One region of the Undibacterium sp. GW821-FHT11B02 genome, then DNA from elsewhere that is predicted to be linked to it. Evidence: predicted binding sites of a transcription regulator. Region 1 holds the regulator's gene; the other holds the start of a gene.
The links. Region 1 encodes LexA, which represses DNA repair genes until DNA is damaged. Its sites were predicted from a motif close to ACTGTATNNNNATACAGT; they were not measured.
Positions count from the first base shown of each region.

Region 1 (5,314 bases):
AAATCTCGGTCGCACGGTTTTCACCGGCAGAGTTGGCTGACATCAGTTGCAAGTAATCGACAATCACCAGACCCAGCTTGCCGCACTGCCTGGCCAGACGACGCGAACGGGCGCGCAATTCTATCGAGCTCAACGCCGGGGTTTCATCGATGTACAGCTGCGCATCATTCATTTTCTGGATGGCATGCGTCAGGCGCGGCCAGTCTTCATCCGTCAACTTACCGACGCGCAGACGGCTTTGATCCAGACGCCCTACCGAACCCAGCATACGCATGGCCAGCTGGGCGCCACCCATCTCCATGGAAAACACGGCAACCGGCAAACCACTGTCGATCGCCACGTTTTCACCGATATTCAGCGAAAACGCAGTCTTGCCCATGGATGGGCGACCGGCAACAATGATCAAGTCACCAGGCTGCAGACCAGAGGTCATTTTATCCAGATCAGCAAAACCGGTAGGCACACCGGTAATATCGTTTTGATTGTCGCGGTTATACAACTCATCAATTCGCTCTACCACCTGGGTCAGCAAAGGCTGGATAGCCTGGAAGCCCTGGGCACCACGGGCCCCCTCTTCGGCGATGGCAAAAATCTTGGATTCAGCCTCGTCCAGCATTTGCTTGACTTCTTTACCCTGCGGGTTAAAGGCATTGCCAGCAATTTCATCGGACACTGTGATCAGCTTGCGCAGCACACCACGGTCACGCACGATTTCGGCATAGCGACGGATATTCGCGGCGGAAGGCGTATTTTGGGCCAGGGCATTCAAGTAACTCAGGCCACCGGCATCCTCTGCCTTGTTCATGCCATTCAGGGCTTCGAACACGGTAATCACGTCGGCAGGGCGGGAGGCATTGATGAGTTTGACCATGCATTGAAAAATGATGCGGTGGTCATAGCGATAAAAATCTTCTTCGCTGATAAAGTCGGCAATACGATCCCAGGCGGCATTGTCAAGCAACAAGCCTCCCAGGACAGATTGCTCTGCTTCTATGGAATGAGGGGGGACGCGTATCGCGTCAACTTGAGGATCAGAACCAGCTTTCATGGCGCGCATTATAACCGTTAAATCAAATTGCCAGACAATACAACGTGAGGGAAATAGGCTTGTTTGTGACAAGATTGTGACAAGATTGTGACAAACACCACCAAAGCAACAAAACAAGAAAAAACATCCCCCACACAACAAAAAAGCCGGGATTTCCCGGCTTTTTCTTCAGCAATTTGCAAAAAGCAAATTAAGCGTGCTCGCCCAATACAGAAACGATAACGTCAACAACTACGTCCGTATGCAATGCAACGGAAACACTGTGATCGCCAGCGATCTTCAAAGGACCTTGTGGCAAACGTACTTGTGCTTTTTCAACCGCAAAACCTTGTTTTGTCAGGGCTTCAGCGATGTCAGAGTTAGTAACGGAACCGAACAGACGGCCATCAACACCAGATTTCTGGGTGATTTGCACTGTCAAACCAGACAGTTTTTCGCCCAGAGCTTGTGCTGCTGCCAATTTGGCGGCTGCTGCTTTTTCCAGTTCAGCGCGTTTTGCTTCGAATTCAGCAACAGCAGCTGTCGTAGCACGACGAGCCATACGTTGAGGAATCAAAAAGTTACGGGCATAGCCGTCTTTTACACGAACTACATCACCCAGATTGCCGAGATTAACGACTTTATCCAACAGAATAACTTGCATATTTTTCTCCTTTACCTTGTCGTCAATTACGCTGTGTGCAAATCAGTGTATGGCAGCAACGCGAGGTAACGTGCACGTTTGATTGCTGTATCAACTTGACGTTGGTACAACGCTTTAGTACCTGTCAGACGTGCAGGCATGATTTTGCCGTTTTCTTGCACGAAGTCTTTCAGTGTGTCGATGTCTTTGTAGTCAACTTTTTCTACATGTGCCGCAGTGAAACGGCAGAATTTTTTGCGCTTGAACAAAGGATTTTGTTGCTGACGCTTTTGCTTCAATTTGCTTTTGTCGAATTTTTTACCGAATGCCATTTTTGGCTCCTAATCTAGTAAAGGTGTCCCGAATTCAGTGACATGAAAAACGAGACTTTTGCTATTGCGATTTTTGCGTGCTAAAAAACCAGTAAATTCCACCGGCACATCCAGAGCAATTTCATTGAATTGGCGGGAAATCTCCCCTGCCGCTACCGCTGAAATTTCAAACTCAACCTGTCGAACTGTGTTCGCCTCACGAGTTTCCGAACTGTGCATCAATGTCGCAGAAGCTATCGGTATACCGGCCGGTGTGTACCGCAATGCGGTTTTCTCTACGATCCGGGCTACAAGCTTCAGCTGATTCACTATTTTTTACACGACCTCTGTCAATGAATAATTAAGCAGCAGGCGCTTCAACACGTTGCGCTTTTGCAGCATCTTCCTTCTGAACAGCTTTCATCATTGGAGAAGGTGTTGTTTCTGCTTTTTTCAGTTTGACTGTCAGGTGACGCAAGACAGCATCATTGAATTTGAATGCTGTTTCCAACTCGAGCAGAGTTTCAGCATCGCATTCAATGTTCAAGCAAACATAGTGCGCTTTCGCCAGTTTTTGAATCATGTAAGCCAATTGACGACGGCCCCAGTCTTCAACGCGATGGATTTGACCACCACGAGCTACAACACTTGCCTTGTAGCGTTCGATCATTGCAGGAACTTGCTCGCTCTGATCGGGATGTACGATAAATACGATTTCATAATGACGCATATATTCTCCTTGTGGACAATAAAAATAGCCCGCCTCGGCGTCAAGACGAGTGCGGGAAGAGGAAAGCCGACAATAATAACCCAGTTTTTCATTTTGATCAATTAGATCAGTGACTTAGCCAGGCAAAGCCACCATTTGCCTGTTTGAATGACGTAATTTTTCACATTTTTGCTGCTCTTTGCGGATTTTGACTTGCATATTCAGCTTTACTGTATAAAAATACAGACTGCTTGCCTATACAGCACATTCACATTAGAAATCACCATGCTAAAACTTACTGCCCGCCAGGAACAAATCCTTAACCTGATCAAGGACGCCATCCAAAACACCGGATTTCCCCCTACCCGTGCAGAAATCGCCGCAGAACTGGGATTCCGCTCCACCAATGCCGCAGAAGAACATTTGCAAGCACTGGCGCGCAAAGGTGTGATCGAGATCGCCGCTGGCACCTCGCGTGGCATACGCCTGCTGGAATCCGAACTATCCAGCCACATCCCCGGCATACAGATGGCCCTGCCACATCCGGCACTGATGCAACTAAGCCTGCCACTGGTTGGCCGTGTCGCTGCCGGCTCCCCCATACTGGCCAGCGAACATATAGAATCCACCTACCATGTGGACCCCGCCCTGTTCTCTGCCAAGCCTGACTTTTTGCTGAAAGTACGCGGCATGTCCATGCGCGATGCCGGCATACTTGATGGCGATTTACTGGCAGTAAAGAAAACCGACACTGCCCGCAATGGCCAAATCGTTGTCGCCCGCCTGGGCGACGATGTGACTGTAAAACGCTACAAGAAAACCGGCGACCTGATCGAACTGATGCCAGAAAACCCCGATTATCCCATCATCAGGGTTGGCGATACCGAAGAAGATTTTGCTCTGGAAGGCCTGGCAGTCGGCCTGATGAGAAACTGGGTTTGAGGACAGCCTGGGTGTGATCCTCCCCTCTCATCCGGATCACGCCTGGCTCGTCCTCAAACTTTTTTGGTAGTACCAACATCAAAGGTCAATAGGCAGTCAATCATCATATCGTTCGGGGGCGTCATGCCCCTCTCTTTTTCACACAGCATTCAACATGAGGACAATTTATTGTCGGTATGATTTAAGTGAGGCTGGGCACACTAAATGCCATGACGGCAAAGTGAAAAAAAGTCTGCTCAATCTCGCAAAAATCGGACGATGCCAATTCGGGAGAAAATACGATGGGAGCGAGGTGTGCCACGCGCCCGCAAATTATTACACTATCGCGTCAACGGTATTTACATGATGCATTACTTTAAAAATGCGCCATATGCATCCAATTGAATAGAAATCTCTAAATCAGAAATCCTGCGAAGGATTTGCCAATCAAAGATTAATCCAGCAGTCCCTTCAAAAAACCATCCAATAAAAAAGTTCATTTGACCACCGGAAGACGTCATTTTAACAATGTCGCTCTTTTTCGACTCCAGTAGGTCAAGCGTTCGATTGATGGCAGCCTCCAAAGTATCATCCTGATCAAAATCTAATGTGCATGTACAAAAAGACTGTTTGTGTACTCCACCCAACAATCTGCCGTCTTTAGTTTTTCTTACTTCCCCGGCAGTATTCCACTTCCATGGAATCAGTCCAATAAGATCAGAAAATACCAATAAATCTAGCTCAGGATGCGTCATCCTTAAAGATAGAGAAAATTCTTTATTCTTGTGTGGTGCCGTCATCAACAATCATCCCTCTTATTTCCATTCCCTTTTCGATCATTCTTCTCCACTTTTTTTCAGGCCATTTTATTTGTCTTGGTGCTGCGGTTAGCAACGGCGTCATAGCTGAAGCTCTGGCTGGTCTGGGGCGTCAGGTAGCCTCGCCTTTTTGGTCAGATTTTCTGAAATTAGATCAAATCGAAGATACTACAATTAAATTCGATTTTCTATCGCTTCAAGCTTCAAAATAGCTTGCTTAAGAGGAATCGGTGAATCTTCCCCAAAATCATTAAGTAACTCACTTAATACAGGCAGCAGTCTTTTATCCCCCAAATTACCCGCCGCTTCAAAAACAGCGATACTTATTTCATATTGGCTAAGCTTATCGATTATTGCAGGCAATACACGTAAATCGTGCCACCCTGCGAGAGCACAAATCGCCTCTTCCGATATCTCATCGTCCTTAGGATACAGCCAATTCAAAAAAACGATCTCGCACAGCACAGGAATCGACATCAAGGAGTTTTAAGCCTAAAACGGCCCAAGAAACCACCTCAAGATCAGCATCATTTGTCAACATTAGCAATGGACCAAGACATTTTTTATCACGAATATTCCCTAGAGCAAAAGCAACGGAAATTCGCATTCCTGTATCTTTTTCATTTGCTGCGCTTATCAAACAATCGATACTTCGATAGTCACCAAGATAACCAAGTGCTGTAATTGCTTCAGCCTTGACGTTCGATTCAGCATCACTCTTTACTACCTCAATCAATAACGGGACAGTCTCATCAGCAAAAGGACGATCAGGCGTACCTAACTGGCCCAAGCAAAATGCTGCCACCTTTCGACGTGAACTATTTACGTCCTTCAGAAGATCAATAAGAAACTTGAAGACCTCATTAGTTGCTCCACTCAACTGAA
Region 1 is NZ_JBXASD010000009.1:282,392-287,705, reverse strand. Features, by position in the region: gene AC1RVX_RS20460 (replicative DNA helicase) at 1-1,048, opposite strand, end outside; gene rplI (50S ribosomal protein L9) at 1,239-1,691, opposite strand; gene rpsR (30S ribosomal protein S18) at 1,718-2,002, opposite strand; gene priB (primosomal replication protein N) at 2,012-2,311, opposite strand; gene rpsF (30S ribosomal protein S6) at 2,343-2,711, opposite strand; gene lexA (transcriptional repressor LexA) at 2,976-3,632, shown strand; gene AC1RVX_RS20430 (DUF4279 domain-containing protein) at 3,983-4,411, opposite strand; gene AC1RVX_RS20425 (hypothetical protein) at 4,604-4,873, opposite strand; gene AC1RVX_RS20420 (HEAT repeat domain-containing protein) at 4,854-5,314, opposite strand, start outside.

Region 2 (5,314 bases), on a different contig from region 1:
CCGTATTGGCAGTGGTTTTTTTCGTGGCCGGTTTCATCACCGACACCCAGGCATTGGCCACATCTGGTCTGTGGTCGGCTTGTGGCTGGGCTCTTAATACGGCATTTTCACCCAGACGGGCAACCAGTAATTCCAGCAATCGCTGATGATCTTCTGCCTTGCCACCGGGTTCGGGAAACAGAGTTTCACTCTGCAGTTCGCGTGGGGTAGTCTGTTTGACCTCCAGCACGATGGCGATGACGGCACTGTGCAGTTTTAACTGTGTCAGTCTTTCTTTGAACAGGCTGAGCAAATGTGATTCTTGCCAGCAGGCTTGTCCCAGCTTCAGATCAAACAGGGTAGGGGGAATGGCCTGGCGCCCCCGTTCATGCAATAACTCCAGATGGATATGACTGACTGCCAGGTGCTGTACCGTCAGCCAGCCCAGCAACTGGGTCAGCAGGCTGCGGGCATACATCAGCAGGGCATCCGCCTGCTCGATACGGTCGGGCAATTCCACCTTGGCCTTGAATTCGGGCGGTGCGACATGCCATTGATGCAGTTCAGTTTGTTCGCCGTAGGCAGCATCGAGTTCATGCAGGATGGCTTTGCCACAGCGCCTTTGCAGGCCAGGTCGCGGTAGTTGCCGCAAATCTTGCAGACTGTGGCAGGCTATGCCCTGTAATAATTCCAGCGAATCCTGTGCTGCTGCCAGCAGGCCAACGGGCAATCGGTCCAGATGTTGGGCTAGCTTTTTACTGCCCAGCACATGCTTGCCCACGCGCTTTTTCTGTGCAGCCAGCCTGGCAAAAAGCCATGCGGCCCTGGCCACAGGGGCTATGCCTGTGTTTGCCGTCAGGCCCAGGGCCTGCATGGTGACCTGAATACGCTTGCGCAAGGCGCGGATGCCGCCAAACAAACTCAGGCTGGCGCTGATATCGATGAGAATGCTATCGTCTTCTGCCAATGTCACCTGGGGCGAGTACTGTAGTAAAGCGGTGGCACTGGCCAGCAAATCTAGTTGCTCTTGCTGGATGTCACGCTGAAAGCAGCGAATATCAGGCAACAACATCTGTGCACCACCCGTGCGCATGCCCGGGTAGACACCAGCCTGCCGGGCTGACTTCGAGACTGCACTGACCCGACCCTGCTGAAGCACTGCACTGGGCATGGTTTCTTCGACTCCAGGCCAGTGTTTCACAAACACTTCAAGCTGGAGCATGGGCAGGTGTACGGCGAGCCAAAGTGGCGGACGTTGCGCCAGCGTGCCTGTCTGCCGTAATGTTTTCTTTGTTAGTATGGGCATGTGAGTACAAATAATGATGGGCTGCTATACGCAGAGTCAGCGGGCGATCACGCAAACCACCACGGCGCTTGATCATTGCCAGTTCCAGCCCGCCGACGACAGGCCGCAGACTTAGTCGCAATGGCGCCGGTGAGGGCAGCGGTGCCATTTGCATGCTGCGCATCAGGCAAAAAAAGGTATCTGAACTTTGGGCCGCCAGATGCAGGCGACGCAGTGTTTCACTGCGTACCTGCGATTGCCAGAACAGCAGGGCACCGCAACTGCCGTTGCGTAACACCTGTTCAGCTGCCCAGAATGCATTGGACTGCTTGTTGCAAGTGATCCAGATCAACTGCGAGGTTTCTAAATGGGCGCAGGACAATGCCAGTGCCTGCGGTGTATAAGGCGGTGTCAGCAAGACAATGGGGCGACCCTGCAATTGATTCAGCGCCGGTTTTAATAGCGTCAGTTCAGCAATGCCGGCAGTGGGCAATAGAATTTCCGTTAACTGCCCCAAAGGCCAGCCACCACCGGGTAATTCAAGGCGCAATTCAGGAAAACCGGTATCCAGATAAGCACCATGACCACGCGCCAACTGTGAGGCACGCCACAATGCGGGATGTATACCTTCGGCGACAAGTGGGGAAAGACTGGGCATGGTAGATTATACTGTATAAATATACAGTATATGTAATTCTGCCTGAAAGTTCAAACACAAACTCGCCGCTTATTTGGGACTGTTGCAGCTTTATCGTCGACTTGCTGCCTTATAAGTTTCTGCTGATACCCGTCAAAGTAGTGTCTTGACGATAAGCCCAATGACTGCACATGCACCTATGACATGTATTACATTCCGTTTGAAACGCAGCAAGGCAATGGCGGCAGCGATGGCGATCAGGGCAGATATCCAGTCCAGCGTGCCGGTAAATCCCTGGGGCCAGATCACGTGATAAGCAAAAAACAAGGCCAGATTCAAAATCACACCTACCACGGCAGCTGTAATTGCCGTCAGAGGGGCTGTGAAATTGATATCGCCATGAGTGGTTTCCACCAGCGGCCCACCAGCCAGGATGAACAGGAACGAGGGCAGGAAGGTAAACCAGGTTACCAGCGCGGCAGCGACTGCACCAGCCAGGAATAGCGAGTCTGGGCCGAATACGGCTTTCACATAGCCACCGACAAAACCCACAAAGGCCACCACCATGATCAGTGGACCGGGTGTGGTTTCACCCAGTGCCAGGCCATCTATCATCTGGGTCGGCGTCAGCCAGCCATAACCAGTGACGGCACCCTGATAGACATAAGGCAGTACTGCATAGGCACCGCCAAACGTCAACAAGGCTGCCTTGGTAAAAAACCAGCCCATTTGCGTCAGTGTATGGTTCCATCCATAGTTTGCTGTCAGCAAGCCCATGGGAATGGCCCACAATGCCATGCCTGTGATCAGTACCCAGAATAACCGGCCCCAGCTAAACCGCGCATGCGCGGGTGTGGGCGTGTCATCATCAATCAGCGCCGGACCATAGGAGGTGTTGGCATTGCCGTGGCCACCGCCGGTCTTGAAATGTTCCGGTGCCAGCTTGCCACCTATATAACCAGTCAATGCCGCCAGCATAATGATGACTGGGAAAGGGATATCCAGAGCAAAAATTGCCATGAAAGAAGCGGCGGCAATACCCCATAAGTAATTGTTTTTAAGCGCACGAGAACCTATGCGGTGTGCGGCTTGTACCACAATCGCTGTGATTGCCGGTTTGATGCCATAGAACAGACCTGCTACCAGGCTCAGATCGCCATAGGCGATATAGAGCCATGACAGAGCAATCAGTATCAGCAGGGAGGGCAGCACAAATAATGCGCCAGCAACAATGCCACCACGGGTTTTATGCATCAGCCAGCCTATATAGGTAGCAAGCTGCTGCGCTTCTGGCCCAGGCAGGACCATACAGTAATTAAGCGCATGCAAAAAGCGCCGTTCTGAAATCCAGCGGCGGTTTTCCACCAGTTCCTGATGCATGATGGCAATTTGCCCGGCAGGGCCGCCAAAGCTGATGAAACCCAGTTTTAACCAAAAAACTAAGGCTTTCCCAAAACTGATTGAGGTTGGTGGTGTGACTTGCTCCAGAGAAGGCGCGCTGGATTGTGTCATAGGAGGTAGCGTCATTCTTTATATTTTTGCTTGTCTATAGATGAGGTCAGAAAACGACATTAAAATAAATACTGATTGCATATACAGTATTTTATGTTAAAGTTCGTTCATGGACGAACAACGCTGCGTAATGATCTGCTTACTGTCCTTCTATCATTCGTAACCGACATGGAGATTAACTATTATGGCAAACCTTGAACAGTCTTTTGACACACGTTTTAGTCTGCAATTTGCACCGACTTCCTTTTTGATGCGTCTGGGCCGTCGTGAAATATTTGTCTGCCGGGATTTTCGTCAGCGTTCTTACTATGTTAACCCCATGATGGATTGCAGCACCGGCGTGCAGGCAGGCCATCTGGAAATTCTGTTGTTCCGCAAATGGCTGGTGATACTGTCAAGAGCACATTGGTAATCGCATCAACTTATATCCAGCGCTATGGCACAATTTTACTGAAAATGAATGTCAATATGATGTCAATCACAAGCGTTTACTGCCTGTGAACAAAGCCGGGGTTTTCTGCAGCATCCAGAATGTGCTTTGTTTGATGCGCGCTGATTTGTAGCCGTACTTTCAGCCCTGCAAAAAAGGCCCCGGCCCGGGCCAGGCAAGATCGGTGATGGGGGCGACCAAAGCTTCCTGACATCCTTGACCTGCACTCCACGACAGGTAGCGACTGCAACGCTGGGTATCTTCCAAAGTATGAATGTAGCTGACTTTTCCCCACTGCATACGCATGAACTGCATCACGATATTCTGGTAAGGCCCATTCGGTTGGTGGGGAACGATAAAGTCCAGCACCACATGAATGCGGGTATTCCATGGCGGGCCAAGGACGGCAACTTCTCTTACTTCAAAGCGCAAGCCAGGAAACAGACGGTACAGACGTTCCCACCACAGCCGCATCGTGGCTGGCGAGTTTCGCAGGCCGGAAATGGGGGAGTCTCCTTCAAATCGATAAACAAAATTGTCTGCGAGGCCATCAATCATGGGTGTTACATCACCGGCGCTGATAGCGGCAAAGATCTTGCGCAGTTTTCTTTCTACAATATAGGCATACATGGCAAACTTTCACTGGCATAATGCAAGTAATGTAAACAATTAACTTGCTTCAAGCAAGCTAAATTATGGAAAGAAGTTCTTTTGCCGATTTTTCTTGCTCCATTGCACGTAGTCTGGAAGTTATAGGCGAGTGGTGGACATTATTGATTTTGCGCGATCTGTTTCTTGGATTCGAGCGTTTTGATGAAATCCAGCGCAATCTTGGCGTTGCATCCAATGTGTTAACTGCCCGCCTGAAGCACTTGCTGAAGCAGGGGATAGTTGAACGTCAGACGGATGTTAACGATAAACGGGTCTGGCGTTATACGCTGACACCTCAGGGTCGTGATTTATATCCGGTATTGCTGGCTTTGACTGCCTGGGGAGACAAATGGCGTACTCCCAAAGGGCAACAACCTTTGCTGATACGGCATAAGACGTGCACACATCTCACCAGTGTCATACCTGCCTGTGCCGTATGTGGAGAGGTCTTGCATGTTGATGATTTGCGGTTTGAACCCGGACCAGGTGGTCGCGAAAGTGCTGGTGCAGCGCTGATAGGGCAGGTTATAGGTCGACAAAAATAAGGCCGATATCGGCTTGGTCAAAATAAACGTCAGGTTGCTCTGGCCACCTCTGTAGATTGAAAGCAAATACTGTAATTCCTGGCTTGCCATTTTGTTTTATGACAAGCCAGGGCGTACAAGAGCAGGTGCAATAAATCAGCTGATCAATTGGATCATGCCCCTGTCATGGCAGCTGGACAGCCATGCCAGCTTGAGCCCGCCGGTATGAATTCCCCTTTCATGACCAGTGTCAGTGCACCCAGGCTGGCATCGTCTGCCACCACTGCGCTATACAA
Region 2 is NZ_JBXASD010000002.1:44,046-49,359, reverse strand. Features, by position in the region: gene AC1RVX_RS03480 (Y-family DNA polymerase) at 1-1,180, opposite strand, end outside; gene imuA (translesion DNA synthesis-associated protein ImuA) at 1,188-1,922, opposite strand; gene chrA (chromate efflux transporter) at 2,055-3,428, opposite strand; gene AC1RVX_RS03465 (hypothetical protein) at 3,598-3,825, shown strand; gene AC1RVX_RS03460 (nuclear transport factor 2 family protein) at 3,985-4,473, opposite strand; gene AC1RVX_RS03455 (winged helix-turn-helix transcriptional regulator) at 4,539-5,039, shown strand; gene AC1RVX_RS03450 (Pls/PosA family non-ribosomal peptide synthetase) at 5,192-5,314, opposite strand, start outside.
Region 2: imuA (translesion DNA synthesis-associated protein ImuA) is a predicted target of LexA. The motif match lies at 1,933-1,950, and genes of this name have one in related genera.